3 regions of the Neorhizobium sp. LjRoot104 genome follow, and region 2 is predicted to be linked to each of the others. Evidence: riboswitches for the same ligand, from Rfam matches in the RefSeq annotation. Region 2 holds a riboswitch; each other region holds the start of a gene.
What was found. Region 2 has a riboswitch for cobalamin ahead of ACSQ8R_RS02145 (aromatic ring-hydroxylating oxygenase subunit alpha). Riboswitches for the same ligand answer to the same signal wherever they lie in the genome.

Region 1 (4,569 bases), 1.1 Mb from region 2:
GACGAACTGGTCTTCGACGGCGCCAGCTTCGCCTTCAATGTGGACAAGTCGCTTGCCTTCCAGATGAGCCAGTTCGAGCCGGCCGTTGCCGTCACCGAGTGGAGACGGATTGGCGAGACCTGGCATTGCGCCCGAGGGCCGATGGCGCGCATTCCGGAAAAGGAGGAGGCGGATTACCGCGCCTGCCTTCTCGGTTTCCGCGATTACGTCAACAAGAACGGCTTCAAGTCGGTCGTGCTCGGCCTGTCCGGTGGTATCGACAGCGCGATCTGCGCGGCGATCGCCGTCGATGCGCTCGGCGAGGAGAGGGTGCGCACGGTGATGCTGCCCTATCGCTATACGTCGGAGGACTCGCTGAAGGACGCCGCCGATTGCGCCAGGGCGCTCGGCTGCCGTTACGACATCGTGCAGATCGCCGAGCCGGTGGACGGCTTTTCGTCGGCGCTGGCCGAACTGTTCGAGGTAACCGAGGAGGGCATTACCGAGGAGAACCTCCAGAGCCGCGCCCGCGGCACGATCCTGATGGCGATCTCCAACAAGTTCGGCTCGATGGTGGTGACGACCGGCAACAAGTCGGAAATGTCGGTCGGTTACGCCACCCTCTACGGCGACATGAACGGCGGCTTCAACCCGATCAAGGACCTCTACAAGATGCAGGTCTATGCGCTGTCCGCTTGGCGCAACCAACACCTGCCGCCGACGGCGCTCGGCCCGAGCGGCGAGGTGATCCCGAAGAACATCATCTCCAAGGCCCCATCCGCGGAACTTCGGCCCAACCAGACCGACCAGGATTCGCTGCCGCCCTATCCGGTACTCGACGATATCCTGGAATGCCTTGTCGAGCTGGAGATGGGCACCGAGGAGATCATCGCCCGCGGGCATGATATCGCCACCGTGCACCGGATCGAGCACCTCCTGTATCTCGCCGAATACAAGCGGCGGCAATCGGCGCCCGGGGTAAAAATCACCAAGAAGAATTTCGGCCGCGACCGGCGTTACCCGATCACCAACCGGTTCCGGGACCGGTAGGAGAGGGATCATGGCCCTGCGCAGCTCGGTCGAGATCTTCAACATCCGAAGCCGGACGATGCGGGTGGTCTGGCAGACGGAAGCCCTGTTCGAGGCGCCCAACTGGTCTCCGGACGGGCAATATCTGATGCTGAACAGCGAGGGCCTGATCTATCGGCTGTCACCGGACGGTGACGGCGGTCCGCAACTTGTCGATACGGGCTTTGCCCTGCAATGCAACAACGACCACGGCATTTCGCCTGACGGTTCGCTGATCGCCATTTCCGACAAGGTGGAGTTCGGCAAGTCGGCGATCTATGTGCTTCCCGTCGGTGGCGGTGTACCGAGGCTAGTGACCCGGAACCTGCCGTCCTACTGGCATGGCTGGTCGCCCGACGGAAAAAGCTTCGCCTATTGCGGCATCCGCGGCGACGAATTCGACATTTATACGATCGGTATCGAAGGCGGTGAGGAGACCAGGCTGACCTTTGGCGAGGGCCGCAATGACGGGCCGGATTATTCGCCCGACGGCAAGTGGATCTATTTCAACTCCAGCCGCAGCGGGCTCATGCAGATCTGGCGCGTTCCGGCCGCCGGTGGTCCGGCGGAGCGGATCACCGACAGCGATTACGGCGACTGGTTTCCACATCCGTCGCCGAAGGGTGACAAGATCGTCTTCATCTCCTACGACGCCGATGTCCTCGACCATCCGCGTGATCTCGACGTCCGCGTCCGGCTGATGGACATCGACGGCGGCAATGCCGAGACGCTGTTCGATCTCTTCGGCGGGCAGGGCACGATGAACTCGCCCAACTGGTCGCCGGATGGTGATGAATTCGTCTATGTACGCTATTTCCCTGTCGCATGAGCGTCTTGCGGCGAAGACTGGGTAGGGGCATAACTGATCCGGTCAGGTGCCGGCGACAAGCCGGAGAATCGGGAATCCGGGGTGGAACCGGAACGTGCCCAACGCTGTGAGGTGGACGCCCGGCCGCAGGAATTCAGCCACTGGGAAACCGGGAAGGCCGCGGCGGGAGGCGGACGAAGCCAAGTCAGAAGACCGGCCTGACACGATAGACCGAACCCGCGCGGACGGCGGCAAGGTTTCGGACCTCTCCTTGCTTCCGAAAGGCTGGGGAGCGACGGCATTGTTGGGGATAAACGATGCGACCTGACCCTTTTGCGCATGCCTTGCGGCCCGCCGGTGAATTTTCCAAGGCCGAACGTACGGCCGTTTATCGGGCGATCGAGACCCGCCGCGACGTGCGCGACCAGTTCCTGCCCGATCCGCTGCCGGACGACCTGGTAAGGCGACTGCTTGGCGCTGCGCATGCAGCTCCCTCCGTCGGCTTCATGCAGCCCTGGAATTTCATCCTCATCCGCGATCAGGCGGTGCGGGAGGCCGCATGGACCGCCTTCTCGCGCGCCAATGACGAAGCCGCGGAGATGTTTCCGGATGAAAGCCGCGACCTCTATCGCAGTCTCAAGCTCGAAGGCATCCGCAAGGCGCCACTGTCGATCTGCGTCACCTGCGATCCCGATCGCGCCGGCCCGGTTGTGCTCGGCCGTACCCACAATTCGCGCATGGACGCCTATTCGACCGTCTGCGCCGTGCAGAACCTCTGGCTTGCGGCCAGGGCCGAAGGCGTCGGCGTCGGCTGGGTCAGCATCTTTCACGACGAGGACGTGCGCGGGCTGCTTGGCATTCCCGACCGCATCGAGATCATCGCCTGGCTCTGCCTCGGTTACGTCGATCGGCTCTATGGCGAGCCGGAGCTGGCGCTCAAGGGCTGGCGCCAGCGCCTGACTCTGGACGAACTGGTGTTTCATGACCGATGGGAGAACCGCTGACTATTGCTGCGGCTGCGGTCCTGCCGATTTCGGATTGCTGAGATCGATACTCTCGTCGGGCAGGAAGGTCGGCCCGACGGTGCGCACCTTCCTGTTCGGATCGTAGGCCCGCTCCGGTGGCGGTGTGAGTATCGGCGGCTGGACGGCGGCTGCCTGTGGCTTTTGTGGCGGGCGGGTGCGCAGGTTGGTGATCCCGGAATAGGGCTGCTCTTCCTTCGGAAGTTCGATCCCCGGCACCTTTCGCCGATCGTCGATAACAGGCGGCAGCGGTTCGAAAGAGGGGATGCAGCGCTGTTCGCGAATGGCGGCGAGAATGGCATTCCGCTCTTCCGAGGGCAGGATCATCTGCCGCGAACTATTCCGTTCCGCCGCCAGCGCATCGCGGCTCTGCTCCATTCTGTCCAGCGCATCCCGCATCTGGCCGCAGACCTCGGCATTCGGGCCGCCCAAAACCACGACGCTGCCATTGCCGCAACCGGCGCGGCGCATGTCGATCCTGAGCTCCCGGATATCGGTATTGTATTCGCCGAGCTGCTGGGCATAGCTGCGTGCCGCGGACGTGCTGCCGATGATCTGCGGGCTATTGCCAAGTTTCCGGTAAAGCGCCGCGCAAACGGCGGGGTCCCCCGCCAGCGCTGCGGCAGGCAGGAAAAACAGCGGTATGGTCAGCAGGCCGCGAAGCGGGATCGGCAATTCCGGCATCCTCTCCAGAGTTTGGAGATGGCATCATGGAACGTGCCGGTTGACAATCTCATAAAGCGGCGATCACCGCATGTGAAAACAGATCTCAGATACGGTGTGAGCCCCCAACGGGGCTCACGCCAATCGCGAGTTTAAACAACTTAAGATTGAATTTGTAAATTTGGCTGCGATGCTTCCACGACGGCCAGGGCCGCCATGTTCACCACGCCGCGCGACGTGACCGAGGACGACAGGATATGCGCCGGCCGGGCCGCCCCGAGAAGGATGGGCCCGACATGCAGGGCGTCCGTCAGGTTGCGCACGAGGCCGAGCGAGATGTTTGCCGCGTCGAGGTTCGGGAAGACCAGCAGGTTGGCTTCGCCGGTGAGCGAGCTGTTCGGCATGGCCCGCTTGCGCAGCGTTTCGGACAGGGCGGAGCCGCCCTGCATTTCGCCGTCGACTTCGAGTTCCGGCGCACGCTGGCGCACCAGCTTCAGGGCAGCCCGCATCTTCTGGGCGCTTTCCGAATCGCGCGAGCCGAAATTCGAATGGCAGATCAGCGCCGCCTTCGGAGTGATGCCGAACCGGCGGATTTCCTCGGCCGCGAGAACCGTGATCTCGGCGATCTCCTGCGCGGACGGGTTGTAGTTGACGAAAGTGTCGGTGAAGAACATCGCACCGCGCTGGGAGATCACCAGGCTGAGGCCCGAGAAGGCGCAGACGTCCGGCCGCTTGCCGATGATCTGGTTCACGTCGCTGAGATGCTTGTCGTAACGGCCTTCGACGCCGCAGATCAGCGCATCCGCATCGCCGCGCTTGACCGCGAGCGCGCCGATCACCGTGTTGTTGGTGCGCACGATGGTGCGCGCCGCTTCCGGATTGATGCCTTCGCGGCCGACCAGGGCGAAATATTCGTCGACATAGTCGCGATAGCGCGGATCGTCTTCCGGGTTGACCACGGCGAAATCGACATTCGGGCGGATGCGGATACCGAAGCGGGCAAGCCGCGCTTCGATGACCGAAGGACGA
Region 2 (4,569 bases):
TGCCGTCGGTCCCTCCGGCCGGATCACCGCAAGCCCGGTCGCCTTCTCGATCTCTTCCGCGGCTACCCCGCCTGGCCGCAGCAGCCGGATCACTCCGTTCTCGACCCGAACGATGGTCGATTCCACACCGACCGGGGCCGCGCCGCCGTCGATGATCAACGCCAGCTTGTCGCCCAGATCGTCGGCGACGTGGGCTGCGCTGGTCGGGCTCACCTTGCCGGACGTATTGGCGCTGGGAGCCGCGAGCGGCTTGCCGAAGGCGCGGATCAGTTCGGAGGCGAAACCCTTGGGGAGCCGGATGCCGACCGTATCGAGCCCGGCCGTCGCCAGCGCGTGGATGCCGCTTTCGGGCTTCAGGCGAAGGATCAGGGTAAGAGGCCCTGGCCAGAAAGCTCCGGCAAGCCTGCGCGAGATCGGGTCGAAGACGGCGTAACGCTCGGCCATGTCGAGATCCGACATGTGGCAGATCAGCGGATTGAAGCGCGGCCGGCCCTTGGTCTCGTAAATGCGCGTGATGGCGGCGGGATTGGTGGCATCCGCCGCAAGCCCGTAGACCGTCTCGGTCGGGATCGCGACGGGAAGCCCGTCGCCAAGCACGGCGCAGGCTTGGGCGAGCGCGCCGTCATGATCCCGGGTGATGTCGATGATTTGAGCCGTCATGTCCGCCCGTCAATAACGCGGCCCGTGGCGTCTTCAAAGCCTTTTGATGATCTCGCGAAGCATTTCGTTGGAAGTGCCGAGCATCAGGACGTTCTTGATGGCTTCCATCGGATCGTTGGTCTGGAACAGCAGGCCGTTCTTGCGGATCGTGCGGTTGATCTGCAGCGGCTGACCTGCCTCGCGTTCGACCGCGACGGCAAAGTACATACGTGAATAGGCCGGGCTGATATGCTCGAAGAAGGTTTCCTCCTCGCCGATCTTGGAGAAGAAGTTGGCGATATAGAACGACCAGCTCACCGGGACGCCGCGCGGAAGAAGCGTTCTCGCCGCAGTGACGTGGCAATAGCCGAGATGCGGCCGCTCATCGAGCGTGTGGTGAAAGATGATCTTCGGGAACTGGATCGAGCGGTGGAAGGAGTTGATCCGGTTGTGGCTCGTTTCACCGGCGGCCTCGAGCCTTTTGCCCGTGCGCTCTGCGACTTCGGTGTGGGTGAGGTAGCGACGCTCTTCCGGCAGCCAGATCGGATTGTAGCGGGCGATGCGCCCTGTCCGGAGGAATTCGGAATGGGACGCGGTCTTTGCCACCACCGGCGCTGGAGGCGTTGGTGGAGGAGCTTTGTAATAACGGATCTTTCCCTTGGCCTGCACGGTGGCGTCGCTCCCATTCACGCCGGGATTTTATGGCTTATCCCTTAATGACAGGTTTCGCTTTCGCGGAGCTGGAGTGTTGCATTCTGGGCCGTTTCGCCGCTGTCGCCAACGCGGTTGCCGATGTCGCAATGTTGCCTATGCGACACGCTCGCTCGATGGTTATATCCGCCTCGATCTTGAGGTGCCGCCTGACTAGGGAAGGCGGAGAATTGGGAAGCCGGCAGGGGTTTTCAAAATCCGATCCGGCGCTGCCCCCGCAACGGTGGTGGAGCAACAAGGCACGGCATGAGCCACTGGGAAAGAGCCGCAAAGGCCGCCCGGGAAGGCGCCGAGCCGGTCCCTCCCAGGGACAAGCTCCTGAGCCCGGAAACCAGCCTCGGGACAAAAGATGACGACCGGACGCGGCGGGCGTTCGGGACAGGGTGTTGCGCGGGCTTTCAGGCCGGCCGGCATTTCCATGTCCTTCCGCTGTCCACATTGACGAGGAAGGTAATATGGAAATTCGCAATCAGGCCCTGCGGCAGCTCAAGAACCGTCGTGAAGGCTTCAGCCTCGAGCAGCCCTTCTATACCGATCCCGCCTATTTCAAGCTCGATCTGGAAATGATCTGGTATCGCGACTGGCTGTTCGTCGGACATGATTGCGAGCTGCCGAAGGCCGGAGCCTATTTCACCCTGCAGATCGGCGATTATCCGGTGGTCGTCGTGCGCGGTCGCGACAACCAGATCCGCGCGCTGCACAATACCTGCCGCCATCGCGGCAGCCGCGTCTGCACCAAGGAGCATGGCTCGGCGGTCCGGCTCGTATGTCCCTACCATCAATGGACCTACGAGCTGGACGGCTCGCTTCTGGTCGGCCGCCAGATGGGCCAGGATTTCGACAAGACCCAGTTCAGCATGAAGAAGGTCCATTGCGAGAGCGTCGCCGGCTACATCTTCATCTGCCTTGCCAACGAAGCGCCTGATTTCGCGCCGGTCCGCGCCGCGATCGAACCCTATCTGGCCCCGCATCGCCTGTCGGAAGCCAAGGTCGCGCACCAGTCGACGATCATCGAGAAGGGCAACTGGAAGCTCGTCTGGGAAAACAACCGCGAGTGCTACCACTGCGCCGCGAACCATCCGGAACTCTGCCGCACCTATCCGGAATCGCCGACCGCGACCGGCGTCCAGGGTGCCAAGGACGATCCTGTCATCGCCGCCCATTGGCAGCGCTGCGAGGAGGCGGGGTTGCCGAGCGAATTCCGCATGGACGAAACCGGCCAGTTCCGCGTCGCGCGCATGCCGCTGATCGAGGATGCCGAGAGCTACACGATGAGCGGCCGCAACGCCGTGCAGCGCAAGCTCTCGGACGACGTGACGATCAATTCGATCGGCACCATGCTGCTCTTCCACTATCCGAGCAGCTGGAACCACATTCTCGGCGACCACGCGATCTCGTTCCGCGTCACCCCGCTCGGGCCGGAGGAAACGGCGGTCACCACCAAATGGCTTGTTCACAAGGATGCGGTCGAGGGCGTCGACTACAATCTCGAAGAGCTGACGCATGTCTGGAACATGACCAACGACCAGGACCGCCAGATCGTCGAGGAAAACGCCTTCGGCATCCGCTCGCCCGCCTATGAGCCGGGTCCCTATTCCGTGCTCCACGAGGGTGGCGTCATGCAGTTCGTCGAATGGTATTCGAACTTCATGGTGAACCGGCTGCAGGGCGACCAGGCGAAGCTTTCGATCGTCGCATGATCGCCAGCTCGTGATCGGCGTTGATCGGCGCCTGGCCTGCCTCCAGGAACCGATTGCTTCGTCCGGCGTTGTTTTCTGATTAAAAATCAGATGAGGAAACACCCCGCATGAACGCATTTCGTCTACGCCTGACAGCGGTGGCAGTTGCCGTCGCGACCACGTTTGCCGGGCTTGTGCCAGCGCAGGCCATTCAGATGCCGGCTCCTCCCTCCGGCATTTCGGCCGCGGGCGATGTCACCAATGTCCAGTACCGTCGCGACTTCCGGCGTGACCGCTACGGCTGGTACAGGGGTCATCGCGGTTACCGTGACCGTCGCGCCGGCTATCGCTATCACAACGGTTTCTGGTTCCCGCTGGCGGCCTTCGGTGCCGGCGCGATCATCGGTGGTGCTATTCAAGCCCCCCGCGCGCAGTATTCGAACCGGCACGTCGCCTGGTGTGAAAGCCGTTATCGCACCTACCGCGCCTGGGACGACACCTATGTGCCGCGCGCCGGCGTGCGGGCACGCTGCATCTCGCCTTACAGATAAGCACGCATCGTTCATCTGAAGCCAAGCCCGGTCGCGGACAAGCCGCAACCGGGCTTGCTTCGTCGCGGGGCCCGTTAATTGCGCATTCAGGATGAACTTCCTAAGGTCTCGGCAAATTTCAAATCCGCTGCATATTAAAACAAGTGGCTGTCGAAAATTGAAACATGGACAAGGGATCTGGGGACTGAACATGACTCTTTTGAAGAACATCGCGGTTGCGGGCATCTCCGTTGCCGTTCTCGCCGGCTCTCTGATGCCGGCTCAGGCGATGCCGCTGCCGGCCGCTCCGGCCGCCGGGATCGAAACGAACGCCAATGCGGAGGTCACCCTCGTGCAGTACCGTCGTCATGGCGGCGGCTGGTATCGTGGGCATCGCGGTTATCGCGACTACCGTCCGGGCTATCGCCGCCACAACGGTTACTGGTTTCCGCTGGCGGCATTCGGTGCCGGCGCCCTGATCGGCGGCGCCATCGCTGCCCAGCCGCGTTATGTCGAGCCGGCGCCGGTCTATGGCGGAGGGGACGACATCAATCCGCGCCATTACGAATGGTGCGCTGACCGCTACCGGTCCTACGACGCCTATTCGAACTCGTTCCAGCCGAATTACGGCCCACGCCAGACCTGCTATTCGCCTTATTTCTAAGAGCGCCCTGACAGGCACTATCCAACCCGTCCGGTATCATAGCCGGGCGGGTTTTCATTTGTTCAGCGGTCAGAGAATTCCGGTGCGCTTCAACAGCCACCAGGCGGCCAGCACCGAAACGCCGATCAGGCCGAAGGCATAGGCCGTCCCGCCGGAACCCCCTTCGAAAGGCAGCGACGAGGTGTTCATCCCGAAAAAGCCGGTGACCAAGGTCGGCGGCAGCAGGAAGGCGGTCATTAGCGACAGGATGTAGAGGTGCCGGTTGGTTTCGGAGGAGAGCTTCGAGTCGATTTCCTCGTGCAGCAGCCGGGCGCGTTCCTGTAGCGCGTAGACGTCGTGGTCCGCC
Region 3 (4,569 bases), 3.5 Mb from region 2:
GAAACGCGATCCCTGGCGGTCGCGAGGCCGGCGGCGTCGAGAAGGTCGCTCTTGGTGAGCACGATCATGTCGGCGCAGGCCACCTGGTCCTCGAACACTTCCTCGACCGGATCGTCATGGTCGATCGAGCCGTCCGCCTGGCGCTGGGCTTCGAGCGCCTCATGGTCGTCGGCGACGCGGCCTTCGGCGAGCGCCAGCCCGTCCACCACGGCAATCACAGCGTCAACCGTCACCCGCGCTTTCACGTCCGGCCACTGGAAGGCCTGGACGAGAGGCTTCGGCAGCGCGAGGCCGGAGGTCTCGATGAGGATGTGGTCGACACGCTGCTCCATGGCCAGAATTTGGTCGATCGCCGGTACGAAATCATCGGCCACGGTGCAGCAGATGCAGCCATTGGCGAGTTCGATGATGTTGTCTTCCGGGCAGCTTTCGATGCCGCAGCCCTTCAGCACGTCGCCGTCGATGCCGACATCGCCGAACTCGTTGACGATGATCGCCAGCCGCTTGCCCTTCAGGTTCTCGATCAGGTTGCGGATCAGCGTGGTCTTGCCGGCCCCCAGAAACCCGGTAACGACGGTGCAGGGAACGCGGTCGAACGAAACGCTCATGATGGCATGTCCTCGTGATGATGAAAGGGTGGGATGCGGGCCGTCATGCCCTTGCCGCGCAGGCAGGTGGGGCGGCCGCGAAGGGGAAGGAAACCGCGCTCGTCCTCGGCCAGCATCATTGCGCCGGTGACGATATCCTCGACATTGTCGAGCGACAGATGGCCGAAGACATAGGACCAGCCGCTGCGGTGGTTGAAGGCAGCGCTCGGGCTTTTTTCGCAATTGGCAAGGCAGGTGACGGGCTTGACCGCAAGCGGCTTGCCCGCGGCCGCCTCGCGCAACGCCGCGATCAGTGCGATACCCGGCCGGACCTCGCTATCTGTTTCGTCGCGGCAATTGGTGCAGACGAAAATCGTCACATCCGCAGGGCTGGCGGTCGCCGGATCATCTGGTCGGTGGTCACTCATCGGTCAGCCGCGTTCCCGCCGGGGTCGAAAAATCGGGGCGCGGAGCAGGAGGCTGAAACCGCCTGCGGTGATCGAAAAACTTCCTCCGGAGCACCCCGCCCGGTGAAGCAGAATTGTCGGACGGCAGGTCTCCTGGCTCACGGGTCGCCGCCATTTGCCTGCCTTCCCGGTTTCCCAGTGGCCTCTCGGCAAGTGGCTCGCCGCCTACAGTTGCGGGGGCAGCCGCGGCATTGATCCTGAAAAAGGGATCGCACCGCATTCTCTCTTAGCCCTCCCCGTTGCCGGAAAGGGACCATCTCCTTTCAACTAAGCCCGGTCGCTGGCCCATGTCAATGCGTCGCAAAGGCGATTGCCGTGACGCCGAATTCGTCTATAGTGACCGAGCCTATGGTGCCCGAAAGGGTTTTAGAGGGAATGCGGTGCGACGGAAATTTACCGTCCAACCCGCGGCTGCCCCCGCAACTGTAAGCGGAAAGTCTTTGCCCAAAACGGTCGTTCGGCCGTCAAGCCACTGGGAAATCCGGCCAACGGTATCCTGGGAAGGCGGGAGAAGGCGTCCGATCCGCGAGCCAGGAGACCTGCCAGAGGCGGCAAAGAACGTGAACGGCCCTCGGGTGGAGGGCGAAAGGACGAGACCATGGTACAAAATTCTGCCGCAACTGCAGTCGGCATTTCCGCTTCGAAGATCATTCCCCTCAGCATGACGGCCCTGCTCGGCCTGTTCATCGTCGGCTTTGTCGGCTTCTCGCATCTGGAAGTCGTCCACAATGCCGCGCATGACACGCGCCACTCGCTCGCCTTCCCCTGCCACTGAGGAGTTCTCCCAATGTCGTTGTTTCGTAACATCGTCTTCACGGCGGTGATCGCCGGGCTTTTGTCCGGGCTGCTGCTCACCGTGATGCAGAGCTTCTCCACGGTACCGCTGATCCTGCAGGCGGAGGTGTTTGAAAATGCCGGCGGTGAGGCCGCTCACAGCCATGACGCGGCGCCCGCAGCGGCCGGTGCGGCGGCGCCTGCTGCCGACCACCACCATGATGACGAAGCCTGGGCTCCGGCCGATGGCTTCGAGCGCTTCATCTATACGCTCGCCGCGGACATGCTGTCGGGCATCGGTTTCGCTCTCGTCCTCGTCGCCGCTTCGGAGGCATTCGGCGGGTTCCGGGGCTGGCGCGGTGGCTTGATGTTCGGCATTGCCGGCTTCCTCGTCGTCATCCTCGCACCGGGCCTCGGCCTGCCGCCGGAACTGCCCGGCATGCCGGCCGCCGAGCTCGGTCCGCGCCAGATCTGGTGGGTCTCGACGGCAGTCTGCACGGCAGTGGGTCTGGGCTTGCTCGTCTATACCCGCTCGGCCGTGTTCGCAGCGCTTGCGATCGTGCTTCTGATCGCGCCGCATCTCATCGGCGCGCCGCTGCCGCCGAGCCATGAAACGGCCGTCCCGATGGATCTTTATGCCCGCTTCGTCAACGCCGTTTATGCGACCAACCTGGTGTTCTGGGCGGTGCTCGGTGCGCTTGCCGGCGTAGTGCGCGAAAAATTCCGCGCCGGCGAGGAAGCTTCTGCCGGATCTCCGGCGAAGCTCGCTTCCCGGTGAAGGAGATCGACGAGGCTTCCGTCGAACGTCATCGCGCCAAGATGGCGAACCGCAAGGCGGTTCAGGATGCGGAAGTGGCGGAGAAGACCCAGGAAAAGGGGCTTCTCATCGTCCATACCGGATCCGGCAAGGGCAAATCCACCGCCGCCTTCGGCCTGGCGCTGCGCATGCTCGGCAACAATCGCCGGGTCGGTGTCGTGCAGTTCATCAAGGGTGCCTGGTCTACCGGCGAGCAGCCGGCGCTTGCCGTCTTCGGCGATCGTGTCGTCTGGCACACGATGGGCGAGGGCTTTACCTGGGAGACCCAGGACCTGAAGCGGGATGTCGCTGCGGCGGAAAAGGCCTGGGAAAAGGCGATCGAGCTGATGGCGGACGAGACGATCGGGCTCGTCATCCTCGATGAGCTCAACATCGCGCTCCGTTACGATTACCTGGATCTCGACAAGATCGTCGCCGCGCTGCAGGCGCGGCGGCCGGACCTGCATGTGGTCGTCACCGGCCGCAATGCCAAGCCGGCGCTGATCGAGGCGGCCGACATGGTGACCGAGATGACGCTGGTCAAGCACCACTTCAAGGCGGGCGTGAAGGCCCAGGCCGGCATCGAGTTCTAGACTATGACCGGGATCAAGCCAGCTCGGGCGCTGATGTTTCAGGGAACGGGTTCGGATGTGGGCAAGTCGCTGGTCGTGGCCGGACTTGCCCGTGCCTACAAGCTGCGTGGCCTGAAGATCATGCCGTTCAAGCCGCAGAACATGTCGAACAATGCAGCGGTGACCGCCGATGGCGGCGAGATCGGCCGGGCGCAGGCGCTGCAGGCACGCGCCGCCGGCGTGCCGCTCAGCGTCCACATGAACCCCGTACTCCTGAAGCCGCAGAGCGAGGTGGGTGCGCAGGTGGTTGTGCAGGGCAGGGTCGAAGGCAATGCAAAGGCCGCCGAATACCAGATGCTCAAGCCGAAACTGATGCCGCGGGTTCTGGAGAGTTTCGATATTCTCCGCAATCAGGCCGATCTCGTCCTGGTCGAAGGCGCCGGCAGCGCATCCGAAATCAATCTTCGCCACAACGACATCGCCAATATGGGGTTTGCCCGGGCCGCCGACGTGCCGGTGGTGCTGATCGGCGATATCGACCGGGGCGGGGTGATCGCCAGCCTTGCCGGCACCAGGCTGGTGCTCGATCCCGACGATGCGGCGATGATCCGGGGGTTTGTCGTCAACCGGTTTCGCGGCGACCCGGCCCTGTTTGCCGACGGCATGCGGATGATCGGTGATCTGACTGGCTGGCAGTCGATCGGTTTGCTGCCGCATTTTGCCGATGCGGCCAGGCTTCCGGCCGAAGATGCGCTTGGCCTCAATGCGCCTTCGGTGCGGAAGGCTGGCGCGAAGATCAGGATCGCGGTGCCGATCCTGTCGCACATATCCAATTTCGACGATCTCGATCCGCTGGAGGCGGAGCCCGACGTCGATCTGATCCGGGTTAGGCCGGAGCAGGTTATTCCCGGCGACTGCGATCTGGTGCTGCTGGTTGGTTCGAAGGCGACGATATCCGATCTGCGGGCGCTGAAGGCAGCCGGTTTCGACGTCGATATCGCCGCGCATGTCCGTCGTGGCGGTCGGGTATTCGGTCTCTGTGGCGGCTACCAGATGCTTGGAAAGACCATCTCCGATCCGGAAGGAACGGAAGGGCCGCCCGGGTCGATCGAAGGGTTTGGCTTGCTGGACGTCGAAACGGTTCTGTCGGGCGATAAACGGCTGGAGGCCGTGTCGGGCGAGAGTTTCGATGGAGTTTCGCTGTCCGGCTACGAGATGCATATCGGGCGGACATCCGGGGCAGACTGCGCGCGGCCGTTTTCGGTGATCGGCGGTGGTCCGGAAGGTGCGATATCGGCGGATGGCCGGGTCTGGGGTACCTATCTCCACGGGCTGTTTTCCAACGACCGGCAGCGGTCGGCCTGGCTGACGCG

Region 1: another riboswitch for cobalamin. It lies ahead of bluB (5,6-dimethylbenzimidazole synthase); the one in region 2 lies ahead of ACSQ8R_RS02145 (aromatic ring-hydroxylating oxygenase subunit alpha).
Region 3: another riboswitch for cobalamin. It lies ahead of ACSQ8R_RS19140 (CbtB domain-containing protein); the one in region 2 lies ahead of ACSQ8R_RS02145 (aromatic ring-hydroxylating oxygenase subunit alpha).

The regions. Positions count from the first base shown of each region.
Region 1 covers NZ_CAXURS020000001.1:1,529,897-1,534,465, forward strand. Annotated here, with positions in the region: gene ACSQ8R_RS07830 (NAD+ synthase) at 1-1,029, shown strand, start outside; gene ACSQ8R_RS07835 (TolB family protein) at 1,046-1,876, shown strand; cobalamin riboswitch at 1,904-2,091, shown strand; gene bluB (5,6-dimethylbenzimidazole synthase) at 2,173-2,859, shown strand; gene ACSQ8R_RS07845 (hypothetical protein) at 2,860-3,561, opposite strand; gene ACSQ8R_RS07850 (NADP-dependent malic enzyme) at 3,702-4,569, opposite strand, start outside.
Region 2 covers NZ_CAXURS020000001.1:447,375-451,943, forward strand. Annotated here, with positions in the region: gene ACSQ8R_RS02135 (L-threonylcarbamoyladenylate synthase) at 1-660, opposite strand, end outside; gene ACSQ8R_RS02140 (DUF6656 family protein) at 694-1,308, opposite strand; cobalamin riboswitch at 1,474-1,704, shown strand; gene ACSQ8R_RS02145 (aromatic ring-hydroxylating oxygenase subunit alpha) at 1,806-3,050, shown strand; gene ACSQ8R_RS02150 (BA14K family protein) at 3,158-3,580, shown strand; gene ACSQ8R_RS02155 (BA14K family protein) at 3,771-4,223, shown strand; gene ACSQ8R_RS02160 (transporter) at 4,293-4,569, opposite strand, start outside.
Region 3 covers NZ_CAXURS020000001.1:3,902,743-3,907,311, reverse strand. Annotated here, with positions in the region: gene cobW (cobalamin biosynthesis protein CobW) at 1-608, opposite strand, end outside; gene ACSQ8R_RS19145 (DUF1636 family protein) at 605-1,015, opposite strand; cobalamin riboswitch at 1,121-1,327, opposite strand; cobalamin riboswitch at 1,387-1,615, shown strand; gene ACSQ8R_RS19140 (CbtB domain-containing protein) at 1,653-1,829, shown strand; gene ACSQ8R_RS19135 (CbtA family protein) at 1,842-2,606, shown strand; gene cobO (cob(I)yrinic acid a,c-diamide adenosyltransferase) at 2,603-3,217, shown strand; gene ACSQ8R_RS19125 (cobyric acid synthase) at 3,221-4,569, shown strand, end outside.